One region of the Xanthobacter lutulentifluminis genome, then DNA from elsewhere that is predicted to be linked to it. Evidence: predicted binding sites of a transcription regulator. Region 1 holds the regulator's gene; the other holds the start of a gene.

Region 1 (12,111 bases):
AGCTTCGATCCGGCCTATTTCCAGCAGCTGCTGCGCTCCAACGGCCTGACCGAGCAGCGCTATGTGGCCAGCGAGAAGCAGCGCGCCGTGCGCGACCAGCTGCTGCAGTCGCTGGGCGCGGGCGTCGCCGTCCCGCAGGTGCTGGTGGATGCGGTGACCCGGTTCGAGGGCGAGGCCCGCACCGCTTCCTACGTGCGCGTCACCCCGGCCGCCGCCGGCGCCCTGCCCGCCCCCACGGATGAGCAGCTGCGCGCCTATTTCGACGCCCACAAGGTGACGTTCCGCGCCCCCGAGTTCCGCAAGGTGTCGGCGCTGGCGCTGACCCCCGCCACCATCGCCGCCTCCGAGACCGTGCCCGACGAGGAGGCCAAGGCCGACTACGAGCGCAACCTGTCTCGCTTCGGCCAGCCGGAGCAGCGCGAGGTGCAGCAGATCGTGTTCGCCAGCGTCACCGATGCCATGGAGGCCGACGCGAAGATCAAGGCCGGCGCCACCTTCGCCGACATCGCCGCCGCCCGCGGCCTGACCGCCGCCGACACCGATCTCGGCCTCGTCGCCCGCTCGGCGATTCTCGACCCGAAGATCGCCACGGCCGCCTTCTCCTTGCCCGACGGTGGCGTGAGCGGGCCGGTGGACGGCCGCTTCGGCACGGCGCTGGTGCATGTGGCGCGCGTCGTCCCCGGCCGGCAGGCGCCGTTCGAGGTGGTGAAGCCGCAGATCGTCGCCGACCTGAAGCTGGAGAAGGCCAAGCGCGCCCTGCTCGACATGCACGACAAGGTGGAGGACGAGCGCGCCTCCGGCTCGACCCTCGCGGAAACCGCGCAGAAGCTGAGCCTGAAGCTGCAGGTGATCGACGCCGTGGACCGCTCCGGCCGCAATCCGGACGGCCAGACGGTGGACGTTCCCGGCGGCTCCGACGTGATCGCCGGCGCCTTCGCCGCCCAGCCGGGCGTGGAGACCGACACCGTGCAGCTGCCGCAGAACGGTGGCTTCGTCTGGTACGAGACCAACGCCATCACCCCCGCCCGCGACCGCACCTTCGAGGAGGCGCGCGCCGCCGTCACCACCCGCTGGACCGAGGCGGAGACGGAGAAGGCGGTGGAGGCCAAGGCCACCGCCCTGCTCGACAAGGCGAAGGCCGGCACGCCGCTGGCCCAGGTGGCCGCCGAGGCCGACCTGCCGATCCAGATCGCCGAGAACCTGCGCCGCGGCCGGGCCGAGGGCCCGTTCAGCGCCGAGAGCGTCGCCAGCGTGTTCGACGTGAAGGAAGGCGGCTTCGGCATCGCCCTCGCCGCCACCGAGCCGGACCGCATCGTGTTCGAGGTGACGAAGGTGCTGGTGCCCCCGCCGGCCGCCGACAACGCCCGCGTGGTGGCCGAGCTGTCGCGCCAGCTGCAGAACGACGTGCTGATCCAGTATCTCGCCGCGATCCAGAAGGAGATCGGCGTGAAGGTGAACGACCGTCTCTTCGCCCAGGCCGTGGGCGCGGGCGCGGCGAACTGAGGCGGGAGAGGCACGTGAACGCTCCCACCGATTTCGATCTGTTCGCCGCGCGCTACCTGAAGGGCGAGGCGCAGGTGGTCTCCACCACGCTGGTCGCCGACCTGGAGACGCCCGTTTCCGCCTTCCTGAAGCTCGCCGGCGACACGCCCAACGCCTTCCTGCTGGAATCGGTGGAAGGCGGGCAGGCGCGCGGGCGCTATTCCATGATCGGCCTGGAGCCGGACCTGATCTTCCGCGCCACCGGTCCGGTGGCCGAGATCAACCGCACCCCCGCTACCGACAAGGACGCGTTCGAGCCCTGCGCCGCCCCGCCGCTTCAGGCGCTCCGGGCGCTCTTGGCCGAATCCGCCATCGACCTGCCGGAGGGCGCCCCGCCCATGGCGGCCGGCGTGTTCGGATACCTCGGCTACGACATGGTGCGGCAGATGGAGAAGCTGGCCCCGGCCAAGCCCGATCCCATCGGCGTGCCCGAGGCCCTGCTCATCCGCCCCACCCTGATGGTGGTGTTCGACGCGGTGAAGGACGAGCTGACCGCCGTCACCCCGGTTCGCCCGCGCGAGGGTGTCTCCCCGCGCGCCGCGTTCGAGGCGGCGCTGGAGCGGCTCGACACCGTGGTGGCGGGCCTCGAGCGGGCCATCGCCCACCCGGCGCCCGAGCCGTTCCACGGCGCGGTGGAGCAGGTCTCCAACACCCGGCCGGAAGAGTTCCGCGCCATGGTGGACGCGGCGAAGGAATACATCCGCGCCGGCGACATCTTCCAGGTGGTGCTGTCCCAGCGGTTCGAGAGCGCCTTCACCCTGCCCTCGTTCGCGCTCTACCGGGCGCTGCGCCGGGTGAACCCCGCGCCGTTCCTGGTGTACCTCAACTTCGACGGCTTCTCGGTGGTGTGCTCGTCCCCCGAGATCCTGGTGCGGCTGCGCGACGGCAAGGTCACCATCCGCCCCATCGCCGGCACCCGCAAGCGCGGCGCCACCCACGCCGAGGACGAGGCTCTGGCGCAGGAGCTGCTCGCGGACGCCAAGGAGCGGGCCGAGCATCTCATGCTGCTCGACCTCGGCCGCAACGACACCGGCCGCGTCTCGCAGATGGGCACGGTGAAGGTCACCGATTCCTTCTTCATCGAGCGCTACAGCCAGGTGATGCACATCGTCTCCAACGTGGAAGGCACGCTGGATCCGCGCTTCGACGCACTGGACGCGCTGGCGGCGGGCTTCCCCGCCGGCACGGTCTCCGGCGCGCCCAAGGTGCGGGCGATGCAGATCATCGACGAGCTGGAGAAGGACAAGCGCGGCATCTATGCCGGCGCCATCGGCTATTTCGGCGCCAACGGCGAGATGGACACCTGCATCGTGCTGCGCACCGCCATCGTCAAGGACGGGCGGATGTATGTGCAGGCCGGCGCCGGCATCGTCTATGACAGCGTGCCGGAGAGCGAGCAGCAGGAATGCGTGAACAAGGCCAAGGCCCTGTTCCGCGCCGGCGAGGAAGCCGTCCGCTTCGCCGCCCGCGCCGGCAAGGGGCAGTGAGGTGAAGGTGGTGGACGTGATCCGGCATGAGCGATGGTGAAGCCGCCCGGCTGATCGCCCGGCCGTGCCCGGCCGGAGCGGGGTGGCATTGACCCCGCGCCATTCCTCGCCTTAACACCCGCCAGACCCGCCCGTTCCGGGGTGCGCGGGTTCCGGAGCCTCAAGATGTCCGCCACCGAAGGAACTGCCGCAGACCCGCATTCCCCCCGGGTCACGCTGATCGATAATTACGACAGCTTCACCTACAACCTCGTCCATTACCTGGGCGAGCTCGGCGCCACCGTCACGGTCCACCGCAACGACACCGTGAGCGTCGAGGACGTGCTGGCCGAGAAGCCGGACGCCATCGTGCTCTCCCCCGGTCCCTGCACCCCCAACGAGGCCGGCATCTGCCTCGATCTGATCGCCAAGGCAGGGGACAAGGTGCCGATCTTCGGGGTCTGCCTCGGCCACCAGTCCATCGGGCAGGTGTTCGGCGGCGACGTGGTGCGCGCGCCCACCCCCATGCACGGCAAGATGAGCGAGATCCACCACGCCGGCAAAAGCGTGTTCCGCGGCCTCAACCATTCCTTCCAGGCGACGCGCTACCATTCGCTGATCGTCGAGCGCGGCACCCTGCCGGATCAGCTGGAGGTGACGGCCGAGACGGCGGACGGGCTCATCATGGGCCTCGCCCACAAGACCCTGCCCATCCACGGGGTGCAGTTCCACCCGGAGAGCATCGCCTCGGAGAACGGGCACGCGCTCCTGCGCAACTTCCTTCAGATCGCCGCCGACTTCAACGCAGCCAAGGCGAAGGCCTGAGGCGCGACCGGCTCACACATGGCCCCGGCGGCAGCGAAGGCGCGGCCGGGCAATGGAGAAAGGCCCGGCGGCCGCGCTGGGAACGAGACATGGACCAGTTCAAACCGCTCATCGGCAAGGTGGCGACGGGGGCAAGCCTCTCCCGCGACGAGGCCGCTCTGGTGTTCGACCGCATGATGTCCGGCGAGGCCACCCCCTCGCAGATGGGCGCGCTGCTCATGGGGCTGCGCGTGCGCGGGGAGACGGTGGAGGAGATCGCCGGCGCGGTCTCCGTCATGCGCTCCAAGATGCTGCCCGTGGAGGCGCCCGACGAGGCGGTGGACGTGGTGGGCACAGGCGGCGATGCGTCGGGCTCCTACAACATCTCCTCCTGCGCCTCCTTCATCGTCGCCGGCGCCGGCGTGCCGGTGGCCAAGCACGGCAACCGGGCGCTTTCCTCCAGGTCCGGCGCGGCGGACGTGCTGGCGGCGCTGGGCGTGCGGATCGATCTCGATCCGGCCGGCATCTCCCGCTGCATCGCCGAGGCCGGCATCGGCTTCATGTTCGCGCCGTCCCACCATCCGGCCATGAAGCACGTGGGGCCGACGCGCGTGGAGCTCGGCACCCGCACCATCTTCAACCTGCTCGGCCCGCTCTCCAATCCGGCGGGCGTGACGCGGCAGATGGTGGGCGTGTTCGCCAAGTCCTGGATCGTGCCGCTGGCGGAGGTGCTCAAGACCCTCGGCTCGCGCAAGGCGTTCGTGGTGCACGGCGCCGACGGGCTGGACGAGATCACCATCTGCGGCGCCACCGACATCGCCATGCTGGAGGACGGGCGCATCCACACCTTCACCGTCACGCCGGAGGACGTGGGCCTCAAGGTCCATCCCACCGACGCGCTGAAGGGCGGCGATGCGGCTTACAATGCGACCGCCCTGCGCGCCGTGCTGGACGGGGCCGAGGGAGCCTATCGCGACGTGTCGATCTTCAATGCCGCCGCTGCGCTGGTGGTCGCCGACCGGGCGAAGGACCTGAAGGAGGGCGTGGAGATGGCCCGTGCCAGCCTCGACACCGGTTCGGCCCGCGCGCGGCTGGAGCATCTGGTGGCGGTCTCCGCCAAGGTGGCGCCGGAGGTGGCCCAATGAGCGACATCCTGACCCGCATCGAGGCCTACAAGCGCGAGGAGATCGCCGCCGCCAAGCGCGCCCGCCCGCTGGCGCAGGTGGAGGCCGCGGCCCGCTGCGCCCCGCGCGTGCGCCCGTTCGCCGGCGCCATCGACCAGAGCCTCGCGGAAGGCCGCACGGCGCTGATCGCCGAGATCAAGAAGGCGAGCCCCTCCAAGGGCCTCATCCGCGCCGATTTCGATCCGCCCGCGCTGGCCCGCGCCTATGAGCGCGGCGGCGCCACCTGCCTCTCGGTGCTCACCGACACGCCCTCGTTCCAGGGCTCGCCGGACTTTCTGAAGTCCGCCCGCGCGGCGGTGAGTCTGCCGGTGCTGCGCAAGGACTTCATGTACGACACCTACCAGGTGGCGGAGGCCCGCGCCTGGGGGGCTGACTGCATCCTCATCATCATGGCCGGGGTGGACGACGCGCTTGCCCGCGACCTTGCGGACGCCGCCGCCGCCCATGGCATGGACGCCATCGTCGAGGTGCATGACGCCGCCGAGCTGGACCGCGCGCTGGCCCTGCCCTGCCGGCTCATCGGCATCAACAACCGCAACCTGCGCACCTTCGAGACCACGCTCGAGACCTGCGAGCGCCTCGCCCCCCGCGTGCCGAAGGACCGCATCGTCATCGGCGAGAGCGGCATCTTCACCACGGCGGACGTCGCCCGGCTGGCCGGGGTCGGCATCGGCACCATCCTCGTGGGCGAGAGCCTGATGCGGCAGAGTGATGTCGCATCCGCCACGTCCCAGCTCCTTGCGACCTAGGCTTGCCGTATAGGTCAACTTCGTCCTTAATGCCTCCACGGCCCGCGAGAGCACGCCACGCCCCGGACTGATTGTCCCGCAGCCAGTCCGGGCGCTGCGATCTCTCCAAGCGAGAGGCCGGAGATATGGGAGGAGTTGATGGTGGTGAACTTCGTGAAGCGTGTTGCCCTGGGTCTCGTCGGCGCCGCCTGCCTGGCCGCCCCGGCGCTGGCGGCCGATCCGACCGGCCTGTGGCAGACCCCCTCGCGCGGCGGTCAGGTGGAGATTTCCAAGTGCGGCGCCAGCCTGTGCGGCCGCCTCATCTCCTCCGAAGGCCTGAAGGCGGACCCTGCCCTGAAGGATGTCAACAATTCCAACGCCGGCCTACGTGACCGTCCGCTGAAGAACCTCACCATCCTCACCGGCTTCTCCGGCGGCCCGAAGGAATGGACCGGTGGCAGCATCTACAATGCCGAGGACGGCAAGACCTATTCCGGCTCGATCACGCTCGACGGCGACAGCACCCTGAAGCTGCGCGGCTGCGTGGTCGCGCCCCTGTGCAAGACCCAGACCTGGACGCGCCTGCGCTGACCCTCCGGCCCGCACCGGGGAGTGGCCGCCCGGGAGCCAAGCCTCCCGGGCACCAGCCGGAGCGCGCACGGAGCGCGGGCGGATGCGGTGAAGCGTCCCCACCCCTCCAGCGCGGTGGACATGGCCGGCGCGCGGCGCCATCTTCCCGGCTCCGACGACTCTTCCGGGGCCTCTTCGCGCGCCATGGCCAACCTGACCCACATCGACGAGCAGGGCGCCGCCCGCATGGTGGACGTGTCCGACAAGGCCGCCACGGTGCGCGAGGCGCTGGCCGAGGGCATGATCGCCATGGCGCCCGAGACGCTGGAGCTCATCCTGTCCGGCAATGCCAAGAAGGGTGACGTGCTGGGCGCGGCCCGCCTCGCCGGCATCATGGCCGCCAAGCGCACCCATGAGCTCATTCCCCTCTGCCACCCGCTGATGCTCACCAAGGTGGAAGTGGAGATCGAGCCGGCCCCCGCCCTGCCCGGCCTCAGGATCGCGGCGCGGGTGAAGACGAGCGGACAGACCGGGGTGGAGATGGAGGCGCTCACCGCCGTCTCCGTCGCCTGCCTCACCATCTACGACATGGCCAAGGCGGCCGACCGCACCATGCGCATCGAGGGCATCCGCCTGCTGGAGAAATCCGGCGGCCGCAGCGGCGATTATCGCGCCGGACCCGCCGCCGGCTAAGCCGCGGCCATCACCACAAGACCAGCCACGGGGAGACGGCGGCAATGGCGCTGATGAGCGTCGAGGAGGCGAGCAGCCTCATCACCGAGGGCGTCCTGGCGCTCGGCGTGGAGGAGGTGCCGGTGGCGCAGGCCGCCGGCCGGGTGCTGGCGCGCGACCTGCCCGCCCGGCGCACCCAGCCCCCCGCCGACATGTCCGCCATGGACGGCTACGCCGTGCGCGCGCCCGACATCGCCGCCACTCCCGCCACCCTGCGCGTCATCGGCGAATCGGCGGCCGGCCGGCCGTTTGCCGGAGCGGTCGGGCCCGGCGAGGCGGTGCGCATCTTCACCGGCGCGGTGGTGCCGCCCGGCGCCGACACGGTGGTGATTCAGGAAAACACCGCGCGCGAGGGCGATGTCGTCACCACCACAGCTCCCACGGCGGCCCTGCGCAACGTGCGCCGCACGGGATGTGATTTCTCCGCCGGCACGCCGGGCCTCACCGCCGGACGGCGCCTGACCAGCCGCGATATCATGCTGGCTGCGGCCATGGACCATGCGACCGTGCCGGTGGCCCGCCGGCCCCGCGTCGCGCTGCTGCAGACCGGGGACGAGCTGGTGCTGCCGGGGCAGGGCTCGGGCAGCGACAGCGAGATCGTCGTCTCCAACGCCTTCGGCCTCGCGGCGCTGGCGCGGCAGGCGGGGGCGGAGGTCGAGGACCTCGGCCTTATCCGTGACGATCTTTCCGCCATCCGCGCGGTGGTGGCACGGGCGCTTTCCGGGGCGTTCGATCTGGTGGTCTCCTCCGGTGGCGCCTCCGTGGGCGACCATGACCTGGTCGGCCCGGCCCTGCGCGCGGAAGGGGTCGACCTCAGCGTCCACAAGATCGCGCTACGTCCCGGCAAGCCGTTGATGTTCGGGCACAGGGGCGCGGTGCGGGTGCTGGGCCTGCCGGGCAATCCGGTGTCCTCCCACGTCTGCGCCATGGTGTTCCTCGTGCCGCTGGTGCGAGCGCTGCAGGGTGATTCCGCGCCGGGCCCGCGCACCCTGCCCGCCCGTCTGGCGGTGGACGTGCCGGCCAACGACTGGCGGCGCGATTTCGTCCGCGTGCGGCTCGATCGCGATGTTTCCGGCGCGCTCGTCGCCACGCCCTTCCCCTCGCAGGACAGCGCCATGCTGAGCGTGCTTGCCGCTGCCGATGGCCTGCTGATGCGCCCGCCGCAGGCGCCTGCCGGGAAGGCCGGCGACCCGTGCGAGATCATTCCCTTCGACGACTGAGGCGATCTTAACTGTGCGTTCACCCCTTGCGGAACACAAAAGGAACAGATAAAGACTGTTCATGATTTGTTTCGCGCCGCGGCCGGCGCCGGCAGGGGGCATGAGATGCTGACGCGCAAGCAATATGATCTGCTTCGCTTCATCCATGAGCGGCTGAAGGAAACCGGCGTTCCCCCTTCCTTCGACGAGATGAAGGAGGCGCTGGATCTGCGGTCCAAATCCGGCATCCACCGCCTTATCACGGCGCTTGAAGAGCGCGGTTTCATCCGTCGCCTGCCCAATCGCGCCCGCGCGCTGGAAGTGGTGCGCCTGCCGGACAGCGTCGCCCCTGGCCTTGGCGCGGCGCGCGCTTCCAATCGGGGCTTCTCGCCTTCGGTCATCGAGGGCAGCCTCGGCAAGGTCCGCCCCGCAGCGGAGGATGACGAGGCCGGGCCCGTCGTCACCGTTCCGGTCATGGGCCGCATCGCCGCCGGCTCCCCCATCTCCGCCATCCAGTCGCGCAGCCACACCCTCAACATCCCGCCCGAGATGCTCGGCAATGGCGAGCATTTCGCCTTGGAGGTGCGCGGCGACAGCATGATCGAGGCCGGCATCCTCGATGGCGACACGGTGCTGATCCGCAAATGCGATTCCGCCGACACCGGCGACATCGTGGTGGCGCTGGTGGACGACGAGGAAGCCACCCTCAAGCGCCTGCGCAAGAAGGGCGCCTCCATCGCCCTGGAAGCCGCCAACCCGGCTTATGAAACCCGGATCTTCGGTCCCGACCGGGTGCGCATCCAGGGCCGGCTCGTCGGGCTGATGCGACGCTATTGAGTTTCGATCTCCTGCCGTTGAAGCGGCGGGCGGGCGAGACGGGGTGAGAGGCGTCGCGTGCCATGCTCAACGGGGCGCGTCCTGTCGGAAGCGCCTCTCACCCCTCCCCCCTATTCACATGAGTCTGCGTTCAGCCCTGTCCGTCCGGTTGCGGAGGAGAACGCATGCGCGGCCATCTGCAGTGGATCGGTGCCGGCCTTGCACTGCCGGTGCTGCTCATCCGGGTGCTGGTCACCGTCGTATCCGCCGCCCTTGGAGGTGCGGTCGGTGGCAGGGGCTCCTTAGGTCCGTTCTTGGGTTCAGGGTGCCCGGGCGTCGGTCTCCGATGGCGTGTCGGTCGCCGGGGAAGGCTCGTCCGGTTCCGGGGGAAGACGCGGCATCCAGGGGCGTTGCGTTGCGGGTCGGCGGGTCGGCTCCATGTGCCATGCCCCGTCGCGATGGTGGAGGGCGACGGTGCCGGTGCGCGACAGGGTTTCCGGGGTGAACACGCGCGCCGGGCACTCACGTGGGGGCGGGTCGCGGGTCACCACTACCGTGGCCTCGAGGCAATCGGCCTCCAGCCCCTCGGCGCGGCGCGAGATGGCAATGGTGCCGCCGCCCGGAAGGGGGGCCGTGCAGCCGAGCGGGTCGCAGGTGAAAAGCGCCTGCAGGCCGGCATCGGCTGCCCGGCGGCGGTCGCCCTCCCGCGTCAGCCATTGCTCCGCCGTCAGGCGCTGGGCCCGCGCGTCGAGAATGGAGAGCCGCCCGTCCGGGCCGCGCACGGCGACGGTCCGGGCATCCGGCGCCACCAGCACGTCGGGCCGTGGCGCCGGGCCAGACACGGCGAGGGCGAGGGCCGCGGGTACCAGCGCTGCGGCCGACAGCAGCCCGCGCAGCAGGCACAGGCACAGCAGGGCGAGGCTCATCAGGGCCAGTGCCGGAGCGCTCACGAGATCGGCGCGCAGGTCCGCCCCCGGCAGGGCGGCGACGCGATCGGAGACGGCGACCATGATGTCGATGCCCTTGCCCATGACCGGCCAGGCCACGTGGTCCCAGCCGAACGGGATCAGCAGCACCCCGATGAGCCCGAACGGCATGACGAGGAAGGACACCGCCGGCATGGCGGCGAGGTTGGCGAGCAGCCCGTAGGGCGCGAGCCGCTGGAAGTGGTAGATGCCATAAGGTGCGGTCGCCAGTCCCGCGACCAGCGATGTGAGCGCGGTCCCTCCCGCCAGCACCAGCAGCCACACCGCCCCATGTCCCAGCCACCCGTCGGGCCGCGGCAGCGCGCGCAGCGGGCGCAACCGTTCATAGGCGGCGATCAGCGCGAGGGTCGCGGCGAACGACATCTGCGTTCCGGGGTCCAGGACCGCCTCCGGCGTTGCGGCGAGCACCACCACGGCAGCGACGCCGACGGTGCGCAATGTCAGCGCCGGGCGGTTCATCAGGATGCCGGCCAGCACCAGGGCGGTCATGACGAACGAGCGCTGGGCCGGCACGTCGTTGCCCGACAGCACGAGGTAGGCGGCGCTCCCCAGCATGGCCACCAGCGCGGCGGCGGACTTGATGGGAAAGCCCAGCGCCAGTGCCGGCACCAGCGCCAGGGCGCCGCGCATGCCGGCGAACAGCGTTCCGGCCACGAGCGCCATGTGCAGGCCGGAGATGGACAGGATGTGGGTGAGGCCGGAGACCCGCATGCTCTCCTCGACCTGCGGAGCGATGGCGGAGCGGTCACCGGCGACCAGCGCCACCGCGATCTCGGCAGTCTGGCCGCCGAGCACGGCGCGGATCCGCCGCGCGAGCGCATCGCGCGCCGCGTCCACTGCCATGGCGACGCGGACCGAGAACGGCGGCTCCCCGGCGGTCGTCGGCTTCGGACGGCCGAGGCCGTAGCCGACGCCGCCGATCCCCGCGAACCAGGGCGCCCGGCCGAAATCGTGCGCCCCCGGCATGGCGGGGCCGAGCGGCGGCAGCAACTGGGCGAGCTGGCTGACGTGCGTGCCCACCTGCGGCGCCCAGCCGCGCCGCAGCGTCAGGCGGACACGCGCGGGGACCGGATCGAGCCCCCGCACCGGGCCGGGATCGAGCCGCAGCACGATGCGATCGCCGGACACGCGATGCTCCACCCGTTCCACGTATCCCGAGAGCCGCACGGGGGTCCGGGGCGGTTCGGCGATCTCGTGGCGGACCAAGGCGGTGCGCACGGTGCCGGTGGCGAAGCCGCCGGCCACGGCCGAAAGCGCGATGAGGACACGGAACGCTGCTGGCCGCGCTCGCAGCGCCATGGCGCCGCCCGCCAATGCTGCCACCAGCAGCAGGGTGGCGAACAGCGATGGTTCCTGCGCCGCGCCGAAATAGAGCAGGATGCCGAGCGCAAAGCCCACCGGCAGCCACAGCACGAGCCGTCCGGAATCCAGTTCTGCCCGCAGGTCAGCGCCCAGCCGCGCCGCGATCGCTGCGCCGAGGCGGGAGAGACCGAGCGGCGCGGTCCGGATGGCGACGGCGCGCGCGCCGGCAACGGCCGCGCGAGCCCGCGCCCGGGCGCCTTCCGCCGGTTTCCCCCACGCCATGCCCGTCCCCGCTCCGGGCAGCCGGCGCCACTCCGCCTGCCCGGGCCGCCCGCGCGCCGCCCCATGCGGGCGCGCCATGTTCCTTGTGCCGGACGCCTATGCTACACGGGCGCCGTCCAAGTGCCACGCCGTGCCGCGGCACGGCCCGCGGCCCTGGCCATCCCGCGTCCGCGCTGCTCCGCCGCCGTGTCCGCCCCCGCGGATCGTGCCTGTTCGAGTACCCCCATTTTCGAGCGCCCCCATGTCGCAGATCGTCACCCGCTTCGCCCCCTCGCCCACCGGCTTCCTGCATATCGGCGGCGCGCGCACGGCCCTGTTCAACTGGCTCTATGCCCGCCACACCGGCGGCAAGATGCTGCTGCGCATCGAGGATACCGACCGCCAGCGCTCCACCACCGAGGCCATCGACGCGATCCTGGAGGGCCTGTCCTGGCTCGGCATCACCTGGGACGGCGATCCGATCTACCAGTTCGCCCGGGCCGACCGGCACCGCGCCGCCG
Region 2 (12,111 bases), 230 kb from region 1:
GCTCGGTGGTCTCGAGATAGAAGGTGGTGTTCCCGGCGTAGGGCGAGGCTTCGATGGTGGAGCGGAACGAGCCCGGGGAGCCGCCGGCGAACATGTAGTGGAACTCGAAGGGGATGCCCTTCGCCTTCAGGTGGTCGGCGATGGAGAGCACCGGCGTCGCGCCGATTCCGCGCGCGAACAGCAGCGCCCGCTTGACGTCGCGCGGCACCGCGAACCGGTTGCGCGGCACCCCCACGGCGAGGCGGTCGCCCTCGTTGACGGTCTGGAACAGGGCCTTGGAGCCGCCGCGGCTGTTGGCATCCTTCCACACGCCGATGACATAGCGGTGCCGCTCGCTGGCGCTGTTGCACAGGGAATACTGGCGCACCAGCCCGCCCGGCAGGGTCACGTCCACATGGGCGCCCGCCGTGAAGGCGGGGAGGGCCTCATCGTCCGCCGGCACGAGCTCGAGCGAGATCATGTTCTCGGCTTCGATCGTCTTGCGGGCGACCACCACCGGGTGAAGCGCTTCGTCCGACATCGCACACTCTCCCTCCGCACACAGGACCTGGACCGGGACAAGCAAGCCCGGGGCCAGTTCGCGGGGCAGGGGAGGGCGCGCCCGCCCTCAGGGCTTCAGGGCGGAGCTCTCGCTGCGGCTGCCGGCCGCGAGCGCGTCGGCGATCGCCTTGCGCAGGGCCGGGTTCTCCCCGGCGAACCGGGCGCCGGCGGAGGACAGGTGGTCCATGTCGAAATAGTAGAACTTCAGCCCGTCGGCGGCCTTGCAGGTGTCACCGGCGCAGAACACGTCCGACATGTTGAAGGCGGTGACGCCCTTGTGGCGCGCGGCGGTGGAGGCGATCACGTCGTTGGCGTAGCCCACGTCGGCCAGAACGTCCTTCAGGCTGCGCGAGACGCAGGTTTCGTGGCTGCCGGAATGGAAGAACTCGCTGCGGGCGACGCAGCGCGGCACCGGATTGGGATATTGCGGCGACTGGCCCAGCACGATCACCTGCGAGCCGATCTCGCGCAGGGTCGTCACCGTGCGGTCCAGCATGTGCACGAACACCCGCGAGCTGTTCCTGGGGTTGAGCTCCTGCCCGCCCGGCAGTTCGTCGGTGATGAGGGTGAAGCCGGCCCCGGCCATGGTGGTCCACAGCGCCCAGCGCCCCACCAGGATCACCACCTTGGGCTTCACCCGGCGGATCTCATCGATCACCGAGGCATTGAAGGTGGTGCAGAAGCTGCTCAGCACCAGATCGCGCCGCGCCACGCCGCCGATGAGGGGCGGGCAGCCGGCCATGGTCTGGAGGCGCGCGGTGTAGCCCATCGCCGCCACCTGCTCGGCGATGCCGAGGAAGGTGGCGCCGGCATGGGAATCGCCCCACATCACCACGTCGTAGGTGCCCTTGGCGAGGCCCGGACCGATGCCGCAGGCCGTCATGGGCTTCATGTCGGCCTCGCTCCAGAACTTCTTCTCGTTGTTGCAGTCGCGCTGGAACGTGCTCTTGTCGTCGGCCGCGGCCTCGGCCATGGCGCCCACCGGCGAGATGGAGAAGAAGCCCTGGCCCGCCCGCTCGATGCCGACGGCCACGAGGATGGTGGCGAGGATGGCGCCCGCCCCGGCGGCGATGCGTGTCATCCGCCGGCCGCCCAGCGCGTCCGAGCGGCGCATAGGGGTCTCGATGTACTTCAGCGTCAGCGCCGAGAGGGCGATGGCGAGCACCACCAGCAGGCCGGACTGGATATGCGTCAGGCTGCGGCCGCGCAGGATGGTGGGCAGCACCAGCAGCGGCCAGTGCCACAGGTAGAGCGAATAGGAGATGCGGCCCACGTACACCATGGGACGCAGGCTGAGGATGCGCGAGACGATGCCCGACGGCGCGAAGCTGCCGGCATAGATGATGGCGGCCGCGCCCAGCACCGGCGGAGCGGCGGTGAGGCCGGGGAAGGGGGTGTCGTGGTCGTACAGGAACACCGGCACCACGATGGCCAGCGCGCCGGCCGCAGCGACCCATCCGGCCACCTTCTGCGGAATGCGAGGCCAGGCGAACAGGGCGAGCAGCGAGCCCACCAAAAGCTCCCAGGCGCGGCTGGTGAGCAAATAGAAGGCCGCGTGGCGATCCACCTCCACGATGCTCTGGGCGTACACCGCCGAGACGATCGCGATCAGGGTGAGCCCCGCCAGCGCCACCTTGCGCCCGCCAAGCCGCATGAGCGCGAAGAGCACCAGCGGGAAGAAGATGTAGAACTGCTCCTCCACCGCCAGCGACCACAGGTGCAGCAGCGGCGCCTCGGCCGCCTTCGGGCCGAAATAATTGAGCAGGTTCTGGAAATAGATGTTGGCATAGAACAGCGCCGCCGGCGGCAGCATCTGCACGTATTCCATCATCTGCCGCGGCATCAGGATCAGCGCGCACAACAGCGTCGTCACCGCGATGACGGTGAACAGCGCGGGGAAGATGCGGCGGATGCGCCGGTCGTAGAAGTCGACCAGCGAGAAATTCCCGTTGCTGATCTCGCGGTAGATGATGGAGGTGATCAGGAAGCCGGAGATGACGAAGAAGACATCCACGCCGATGAAGCCGCCGGAGAACGGCGGAAAACGCGCGTGATAGAGCACGACGCTGCCCACCGCGACGGCGCGCAGGCCGTCAATGTCGGACCTGTAGGCCAGACTCATCCGCTTCCCTTTCGACACCTGCCCGTTCGACGCCCGCCCGTCCGGCGGCCACCCGCCGAAATCGGGGCGCGCGCCCGGACGCTCCCGCGCCCGGATGCCCACGGGCGCCGCGATCCGCGCGCCCTTCCCGGCCGGGGACGCATTTAGCCGCTTAACGGCGGAGCGGCAACCGAGGCGCGCGCCGGCCGGGCCGGAGCGTCGTCGTCGGCGGGGCGTTCCGCGTCGCGTTGACACCCCGACGGCGGCGCTTATGGTCCCTGCGCCTTTTGCCAGGAGACGGGTCCCATGAAGCTCACCGCCATCTCGTTGGTCCGCGACGAGGCGGACATCATCGAGGCGTGGGCGCGGCACAATCTCCAGATGGTGGACCGGCTCTATGTGGTGGACGACGGCTCCACCGACGCCACGCCGGAAATCCTGCGCCGGCTCGCGGCCGAGGGGCTGGACGTGCGCATCGTCGACGACGGCGTGCATGCGAGCCTGGTGCAGAGCCGCCGCATCCGCGCCCTCATGGCCCATGCGGTGAGCGACGACAGCTGGGACTACGTCTTCCCCATCGATGCCGACGAGTTCATCGCCGCCGAGAGCCGGCAGGTGCTGGAGGAGGATCTCGCGGCGCTGCCGGCCCCCCACGTGGGCGGGCTGTGCCCCCTGCATTACCGCAGCAGCCCCCAGGACGACCCGGCCGACCCGGATCCGCTGTCGCGCCTGAAGAACGTGGTGGTGCACGATCCCTATCCGTTCAAGGTGGCCATTCCGCGCCATCTGGCGGAGCACCCCGAGACCGGCATCCAGGACGGCTACCACAAGATCACCCAGTGGCAGAACGTCATCCCCTCGCCGATCCTGCCGCGGGTGCCGCTGGCGCATTTCCCCATGCGCTCGCGCGAGCAGCTCGTGGCGAAATGCGTCATCGGCTACATGCGCTGGCGGGCGCGCGACGATTTCCGCGAGACCTTCGCCACCATGATGATGGAGGCGGCGCGCATCCTGCGGGACGAGAAGACGCTGGAGCTTGAGCATTTCGAGCGGTTCGAGGCCACCTACGCGCCCTATTCCGGCAACGCCACCATGTTCCGCCCCTTCACCGAGCGGCGCGGGCGGGTGGCCTATTCCGACCTTTCCGCCACCTATCCCTACCGCCGCATCCTCGCTGCCGCAGAAGGCCTGATCGACGGCGCGCGCGCGGCCGCGCAGGAGAACCGGGCGCTGAAGCACCAGCTGGAGCTGAGCCGGGGCGGCGCCTTCTCCCACTTCGTCGCCAAGACCCGGCGCTCCCTCATGAAGCGCCTCACCCGGCGGGGCTGACACGGCCCTTTAACCACATCGCGCCTCCAGCGGAGAGAACATATTGCGAACATGGAACAAAGCATGTACAAGTCGGGTGTTCTCATTTCCCCTTGCGCCAATACCGGAGCGCGGCGATGACTCAGGCGACACTCCGACTCGTCGAAGGTTCTTCCATGGATAAGACCAAGGCGCTGGATGCCGCGCTCTCCCAGATCGAGCGGCATTTCGGCAAGGGCTCGATCATGCGGCTCGGCAAGGGCGGCAAGGCCCTGGAGATCGAGAGCATTCCGACCGGCTCGCTCGGGCTCGACATCGCGCTCGGCATCGGCGGCCTGCCCAAGGGCCGTATCGTCGAGATCTATGGGCCGGAATCGTCGGGCAAGACCACGCTCGCCCTGCACGCGGTGGCGGAATCGCAGAAGCGCGGCGGCACCTGCGCCTTCATCGACGCCGAGCATGCGCTCGATCCGATCTACGCCCGCAAGCTGGGCGTGAACCTTGACGACCTGCTCATCTCACAGCCGGATGCCGGCGAGCAGGCGCTGGAGATCGCCGACACGCTGGTGCGCTCGGGTGCGGTGGACGTGCTGGTGGTCGATTCGGTCGCCGCGCTGACGCCCCGCGCCGAGCTCGACGGCGAGATGGGCGACAACCAGCCGGGCCTGCAGGCGCGCCTCATGAGCCAGGCGCTGCGCAAGCTCACCGCCTCGATCTCCAAGTCCAACACCATGGTCATCTTCATCAACCAGATCCGGATGAAGATCGGCGTGATGTACGGCTCGCCGGAGACCACCACCGGCGGCAACGCGCTCAAGTTCTACGCCTCGGTGCGCCTCGACATCCGCCGCATCGGCGCCATCAAGGAGCGTGACGAGGTGGTGGGCAACCAGACCCGCGTGAAGGTGGTGAAGAACAAGCTGGCCCCGCCCTTCAAGCAGGTCGAGTTCGACATCATGTACGGCGAGGGCGTGTCCAAGACCGGCGAGCTGCTGGATCTCGGCGTGCGCGCCGGCGTGGTGGAGAAGTCCGGCGCGTGGTTCTCCCACGACAGCCAGCGCCTCGGCCAGGGCCGTGAGAACGCCAAGACCTTCCTCAAGCAGAACCCGGAGATTGCCGGTCGGATCGAGGCTGCGATCCGTCAGAATGCCGGCCTCATCGCCGACCAGATTCTCGCCGGCACCCCGGAAGAGGACGCCGAGGGCGACCCCGCCGACGCCTGAGGACACGGACGCCTTTCTGGACAAGCGGCGAGGGCGTCGCTAAACGAACCCGGTTCCGGCGGACCGTACCCGTGTCCGCCGGAACCGCGCGGCCTGCCGGTGGGCCGGCCGGCGCGGAGCGATCACTCACCGGCTCCGCCCTGCGGACCCGGACCGAAGGGCAATGGCCGGCACATGAGCGGCGTCAACGAGATCCGGTCGAGCTTCATCGACTACTTCGTCAAAGCGGGCCACGAGGCGGTGTCGTCCTCGCCCCTGGTGCCGCAGAACGATCCGACGCTCATGTTCACCAACGCGGGCATGGTGCAGTTCAAGAACGTCTTCACCGGTGTCGAGAAGCGTCCCTATTCCCGTGCCGTGACCTCGCAGAAGTGCGTCCGCGCCGGCGGCAAGCACAATGATCTCGACAATGTGGGCTACACCGCGCGGCACCACACCTTCTTCGAGATGCTCGGCAATTTCTCGTTCGGCGACTATTTCAAGGATCGCGCCATCGAGCTGGCATGGAACCTCGTCACCGGCACCTTCGACCTGCCGCGCGAGCGCCTGCTCGTCACCGTCTACAGCGAGGACGAGGAAGCACACGCCCTCTGGAAGAAGATCGCTGGCCTGCCGGACGACCGGATCATCCGCATTTCGACCTCCGACAACTTCTGGTCCATGGGCGATACCGGCCCGTGCGGCCCGTGTTCCGAGATCTTCTTCGATCACGGCGATCACATCTTCGGCGGCCCGCCGGGCTCGGCCGACCAGGACGGTGACCGGTTCATCGAGATCTGGAACCTGGTCTTCATGCAGTACGAGCAGCTGCCGGGCGGCGAGCGGGTGGCGCTGCCGCGGCCGTCCATCGACACCGGCATGGGTCTCGAGCGCGTCTCCGCCGTGCTCCAGGGCGTGCATGACAATTACGACACCGACCTCATGCGCGCGATCATCGCCGAGGTCGCCGAGCTGACCTCGGTCGATCCGGACGGCCCGCAGCAGGCGAGCCATCGCGTGATCGCGGACCACCTGCGCGCGTCCGTCTTCCTCACGGCCGATGGCGTGCTGCCGTCCAACGAGGGGCGGGGATATGTTCTGCGCCGCATCATGCGTCGCGCCATGCGCCACGCTCAGCTGCTCGGCGCCAAGGATCCGCTGATGCACCGTCTGGTGCCGATCCTGGTGCGCGAGATGGGCCGGGCCTATCCCGAGATCGTCCGCGCCGAGGCTCTCGCCGAGGAGACGCTGCTTCTCGAGGAGACCCGTTTCCGCCGCACGCTCGAGCGCGGCCTCTCGATCCTTGAGGAGGAGAGTTCCGGCCTCGTTGCCGGAGCCAGCTTCCCCGGTGAGGTGGCGTTCAAGCTGTACGACACCTACGGCTTCCCGCTCGATCTCACCCAGGACGCCTTGCGCGCCCGCGGCATCAGCGTGGACACCGACGGTTTCGGCGCCGCCATGGCGCGGCAGAAGGCCGAGGCGCGCGCCAGTTGGGCGGGCTCCGGCGAGGCGGCGACCGACACGCTCTGGTTCGCCGTGCGCGACAAGGTCGGCGCCACCGAGTTCCTCGGCTATGAGACCGAGAAGGCCGAGGGCGTGGTGACTGCGCTGGTCCGCGACGGGGTCGAGGTGGACAGCCTCGGGGCCGGCGAGACCGGTCTCGTCATCCTCAACCAGACGCCGTTCTATGCGGAATCGGGCGGTCAGGTGGGCGACACCGGCCGCGCGAGCGGCGAGGGCGGCATTGCCGTGAGCGTGGTGTCCACACAGAAGAAGCTGGGCGACCTGTTCGTGCACGAGGTGAAGGTGGAGGCCGGCACGCTGAAGCGCGGCACGGCGCTGGTGCTGGATGTCGACCATGCGCGGCGGTCGTGCGTGCGTGCGAACCACTCGGCCACCCATCTGCTGCACGAGGCCCTGCGGCGCGTGCTGGGCGACCATGTCGCCCAGAAGGGGTCGCTGGTGGCGCCCGACCGTCTGCGGTTCGATTTCGCCCACCCCAAGCCGGTGAGCGATGCGGAGCTGGCGCGGGTGGAGGACATCGCCAACCATTTCGTGCTGCGGAACGAGCCGGTCGAGACGCGCCTGATGGCTGTTGACGACGCCATCGCGTCCGGCGCGCGGGCCCTGTTCGGCGAGAAGTACGGCGAGGAGGTGCGCGTCGTGTCCATGGGCACGGACGACGGCAATGGCGCGCCGTACTCGGTGGAGCTGTGTGGCGGCACCCACGTGCGTCGCACCGGCGATATCGGGCTGATCTCGGTCGTGTCCGAGGGCGCGGTCGGCTCGGGTGTGCGGCGCATCGAGGCAATGACCGCCGATGCCGCACGGCGGCACCTGAATGCTGCGTCGGCGGCCTTGGCGGCCTCGGCCGCGACGCTGAAGGCGCCGGTGGCCGAGGTCGAGGCGCGCGTGGCGACGCTGGTCGAGGAGCGGCGGCGCCTCGAGCGCGAGCTGGCCGATGTCCGCAAGAAGCTCGCCATGGGCGGGGGCCAGGGTGGCGCCGAAGGCGGCGTGCGCGCCGTGGGTGACGTGAAGCTCCTGGCCCGGCACGTGGAAGGCATCGAGATCAAGGATCTCAAGAGCCTGGTGGACGAGGGCAAGAAGCAGATCGGTTCCGGTGTCGTCGCCATTGTCGGTGTCACGCCCGATGGCAAGGCGGGTGTCGTCGTCGGCGTCACCGCCGATCTCACCCCCCGCTTCGACGCTGTCGCTCTGGTGCGCCGCGCGGCCGAGGCTCTGGGTGGGAAGGGCGGCGGCGGACGGCCCGACATGGCGCAGGCCGGTGGTCCCGACGGCGCCAAGGCGGAAGACGCGCTGGCGGCGGTCGAATCCGCTCTCGCTGGCTGATCGGCTCCGGCGGCTTGCGGTCGCGTGAATGCGCGCGGCCGCCGGTGGTATCGCGGGGACGTGGGACATCGCGCCTGCGGGCACCCGGTGCTTCCGCCTGTCGGCATGGGCGCGTGGAGTGCGTTCCGGCGCCCGAGGCGCCGCGTGCGTGATGATGCGCCGCTTCGCTGTCGTCCCAAGGTGTGGCGTCGCGTCGGGCGGCACCGGGGATTTGGCTGCCGGCATTGTTCTGCCTGCCTGATCGGTGACGCGGATCGACAGCGCAGGGTCGGAATGTCGCGCCGGGTTGGATCTGCGCCGCCGGCCGTTCCCGGGAACTGTTTTTCCAAGCTCTGCCACCGGCATCGCGTTTGCGCTGGGGCAGAGTTGCAAACGGACCGGTGAGGGGTGCGGACGCTGCTTCGGCCCGGGCTTGGTATCTGCGTGAGCCTAAGGCCGGGATGTGGCGTCCCACGCCTGCATCCGTGAAAGCAAATTGGCCGCTTGTCTGGACGGTTTCGCGACCCCCGGTTTCCTTCGGCACGGAAAGCCCTGCTCGTCCCGTGTGTCCGTCTCCGGGCACGGCCCATGGACGATGGGGCGCTGGCGCGGGAAACGCGTGGTCTCGGCAATTCCGATACGTCGGGCCACGCGTTGGTGCGCGCGGCGGTCCGGCCGGATTTTCCGGCCTTTTCCATGGCTTTGCATTGCGGCGTACGCAGGTCTGGCTTGCAGAAGCCTGCGCCTGCGAATCTGCGTGTTTTCTGTCGTTTCCTCCGCCGGTTTCGCCGCGACGCCGAAAGGTGCAGCACGGCTGCCTGAAATTGGAGCGGTTCCGGACAACAAACAGGGTTTTCGCGCCTTGTTCCTGGGCCCCGGCGCGTTCAGATAGGCGCCAGGACGCAGCTTGGCCTCGGCGGAGCGCGCGGCAGCCTCGGCTGCCGTTGCCGGCCGGGACCGGGCTGCCCCCAGCGCGTGCTGCTCCGGCGCCATGTGCCGGGGTGACGAACAGCAACAGGAAAGGTATCCCCATGGCGACCACGACGGCGGAGCTCGACGCGCTCCTCTCCCAGCGCTCGCTCACGGATCCGCAGCTGCTTGCCGCCGCCGAAGCGGCAGCCGACTACCGGATTCTCCCCGAAGCCAGCGTCATCAAGATCGGCGGCCAGAGCGTCATCGATCGCGGCCGCGCGGCGGTCTATCCGCTGCTGGAGGAAATCGTCGCCGCCCGCAAGGCGCACAAGCTGCTCATTGGCACCGGCGCCGGCACCCGCGCCCGTCACCTCTACTCGATCGCCGCGGAGCTGAACCTGCCCGCCGGCGTCCTGGCGCAGCTCGGCGCCTCGGTGGCGAACCAGAATGCGGAAATGCTGGGCCAGCTGCTGGCCAAGCACGGCATTTCCAGCGTCAGCGGCGCCGCCCTCTCGGCGGTTCCGCTCTACCTCGCCGAGGTCAATGCGGTGGTGTTCAGCGGCATGCCGCCCTACGCGCTCTGGACGCCCCCGGCGGCGGAGGGCGTCATCCCGCCCTATCGCACGGATGCGGGCTGCTTCCTGCTGGCCGAGCAGTTCGGCTGCAAGCAGATGATCTTTGTGAAGGATGAGGACGGCCTCTACACCGGCAATCCGAAGACCGACAAGGCGGCGACCTTCATTCCGAAGATCTCCGTGGACGAGATGAAGACGCGGGGTCTCGCCGACTCCATCCTCGAGTTCCCCATGCTCGACCTGCTGAAGAAGGCGCGCCACGTGCGCGAGGTGCAGGTGGTGAACGGGCTCAAGCCCGGAAATCTCACCCGCGCCCTCGCCGGCGAGCACGTCGGCACCATCATCACCGCGAGCTGAGGAGACCGCATCATGACCGAGAGCACCATCAAGCACGTCTCCTCGCCCCTCGCGAGCCAGACCCTCCTCGACGGCGCCCTGACCCGCCCCGTGGCCGGCGTCCGCCCCATCCGTCTCCTGCCCTGGCTGCAGGTGGTGAAGATCGGCGGCCGCTCGATCATGGATCGCGGCCCGCAGGCGATCCTGCCCATCGTGGATGAACTGCGCCGCGTGCTGCCCGAGCACCGCCTGCTGATCCTCACGGGCGCCGGCATCCGTGCCCGCCACCTCTACGGCGTCGGCCTGGATCTCGGCCTGCCGGTGGGCTCGCTGGCGCCGCTTGCGGCGAGCGAGGCCGGGCAGAACGGGCATATCCTCGCCTCGCTGCTGGCGCCGGAGGGGGTCTCCTACATCGAGCACCCGACCATCGCGAGCCAGCTGGCGATCCATCTCTCCGCCGCCCGCGCCGTGGTGGGCAGCGCCTTTCCGCCCTATCACCATCACGAGTTCCCCGGCTCGCGCATTCCGCCGCACCGGGCGGATACGGGCGCCTTCCTGCTCGCCGACGCGCTTGGCGCCGCCGGCCTCACCATCGTCGAGGACGTGGACGGCGTGTTCAATGTCGATCCCAACGGCCCGGAGGGCGACAAGGCGCGTCTCATCAGCGAGACCGGCTATGCCGACCTCGCCAAGACCGAAGGCACGCTGCCGTTCGACCGCGCGCTGCTGGAAGTGATGGGCACCGCCCGCCACATCGAGCGAGTGCAGGTGGTGAACGGCCTCGTCCCCGGCCGCCTCACCGCGGCGCTGCGCGGCGAGCATGTCGGCACGCTGGTGCATACCGCAGCCCGCACCGCCTGATCGGCGCAGCACACAAGCAAAGGCCCTCTCCCCAGCCGGGGGAGGGCCTTTTGCTTTTGTGGCGGGGTCTCGCCGGTCTTGCTTGCGGAGCGCTCAGCCGCCGGATGGGAGGCCGGCACCGGGCGGCTCGAAGCCGTAGAGGCCTGCCGGATTGTCGATGAGGATCTGCCGGCGCACCGCCGCCGGCAGCTGCGGCAGGCCGAGCGCGCCGGCAAGTTCGATGTCGTCGGGAATATCGGACCACATTTCCGAGTGCGGCCAGTCGCTGGCCCACAGCAGCCGGTCGGGGCGATGGGTTGTCAGCGCCGACACGAACGGCATGAGTTCGGCATAGGGGCATCCCGCCGCGCTGATGCGATAGGGGGCGGACAGCTTCAGCCAGAAGGCGCCGCCTTCCATCAGCCGCAGCAGGTCGGCGAACGGGCCGGGCGCGACCGGCCAGCGCGGATCGAGCAGGCCGAAATGGTCGATCACCAGCGGCACCGGGCAGTGGCGCGCGAGGCTGGCGAGATCCGGTCCCCGCGCCAGCTCGATCTGCAGCTGGATATGCCATCCCAGCGGCGCGATCCGCCGGGCGAGGGTGCCGACATCCTCCAGCGCCAGGCCGCCGGGGTTGCGGCGGTTGACGCGGACGCCTCGCACGCCGGCCTCGTGCAGGGCGACCAGCTCCGTATCGGGCACGTCCGGCGGCACCACCACCACCGCCCGCAGCCGCTCCGGCATCCGGGCGAGGGCTTCGAGCAGGGCGGAATTGTCGGTGCCATAGACGCTCGGCTGCACCAGCACGGCGCGGTCGATGCCGAGCGTCTCCATCACCGGGAGGTAGTCGTCGAGGCCCACCGGCTGCGGCGTGTAGTTGCGGCCGGCCGCAAGCGGATAGCGCTCCGCCGGACCGAAGACGTGCATATGGGTGTCGCACGTTCCGGGCGGCAGCGGCCGCACGGTGGGCGGCGGCCCCACCGGGCGCGGCGGCAGGCAGAGCGGGGCGGCGGGCGTCACGCGGCCTGTCTCACTTGCGGATCATGAAATCGAAGTCGCACCCTTCGTCCGCCTGTAGAACGCTCTGCTGGAACAGGCGGGCGTAGCCGCGATCGGGCAGGGGCCGTTCCGGCGCATCGGCGAGCGCCTCCCGCCGGCGGGCAAGCTCCTCCTCTGCCACCATGAGATCGATGCGGCGCCCCGCGGCGTCGAGGCGGATGGTGTCGCCGCTCTCCACCAGGGCGAGCGGGCCGCCCACCGCCGATTCCGGCGTGATGTGCAGCACGATGGTGCCGAACGCCGTGCCGCTCATGCGGGCATCGGAGATGCGCACCATGTCCTTCACGCCCTGCCGGCCGAGCTTTTTCGGGATGGGAAGATAGCCGGCCTCCGGCATGCCCGGCGCACCCTTGGGGCCGGTGTTGCGCAGCACCAGCACGTCGTCGGCGGTGACGTCGAGATCCGGGTC

Evidence for each region. Region 1 encodes LexA, which represses DNA repair genes until DNA is damaged. Its sites were predicted from a motif close to TGTTCNNNNTGTGTTCNG; they were not measured.
Region 2: a site for LexA is predicted at 4,005-4,022, ahead of recA (recombinase RecA). Genes of this name have one in related genera too.

The regions. Positions count from the first base shown of each region.
Region 1 is NZ_CM195525.1:39,136-51,246, reverse strand. It holds gene V5F49_RS00295 (peptidylprolyl isomerase) at 1-1,503, shown strand, start outside; gene trpE (anthranilate synthase component I) at 1,518-3,029, shown strand; gene V5F49_RS00285 (anthranilate synthase component II) at 3,195-3,833, shown strand; gene trpD (anthranilate phosphoribosyltransferase) at 3,923-4,957, shown strand; gene trpC (indole-3-glycerol phosphate synthase TrpC) at 4,954-5,745, shown strand; gene V5F49_RS00270 (DUF2147 domain-containing protein) at 5,884-6,315, shown strand; gene moaC (cyclic pyranopterin monophosphate synthase MoaC) at 6,499-6,987, shown strand; gene V5F49_RS00260 (molybdopterin molybdotransferase MoeA) at 7,032-8,246, shown strand; gene lexA (transcriptional repressor LexA) at 8,352-9,062, shown strand; gene V5F49_RS00250 (ComEC/Rec2 family competence protein) at 9,362-11,611, opposite strand; gene gltX (glutamate--tRNA ligase) at 11,853-12,111, shown strand, end outside.
Region 2 is NZ_CM195525.1:270,947-283,057, reverse strand. It holds gene V5F49_RS01250 (PDR/VanB family oxidoreductase) at 1-520, opposite strand, end outside; gene V5F49_RS01245 (acyltransferase family protein) at 608-2,662, opposite strand; gene V5F49_RS01240 (glycosyltransferase family 2 protein) at 2,948-3,970, shown strand; gene recA (recombinase RecA) at 4,087-5,172, shown strand; gene alaS (alanine--tRNA ligase) at 5,347-8,001, shown strand; gene V5F49_RS01225 (amino acid kinase family protein) at 9,012-9,824, shown strand; gene V5F49_RS01220 (amino acid kinase family protein) at 9,837-10,664, shown strand; gene V5F49_RS01215 (amidohydrolase family protein) at 10,758-11,663, opposite strand; gene V5F49_RS01210 (IlvD/Edd family dehydratase) at 11,674-12,111, opposite strand, start outside.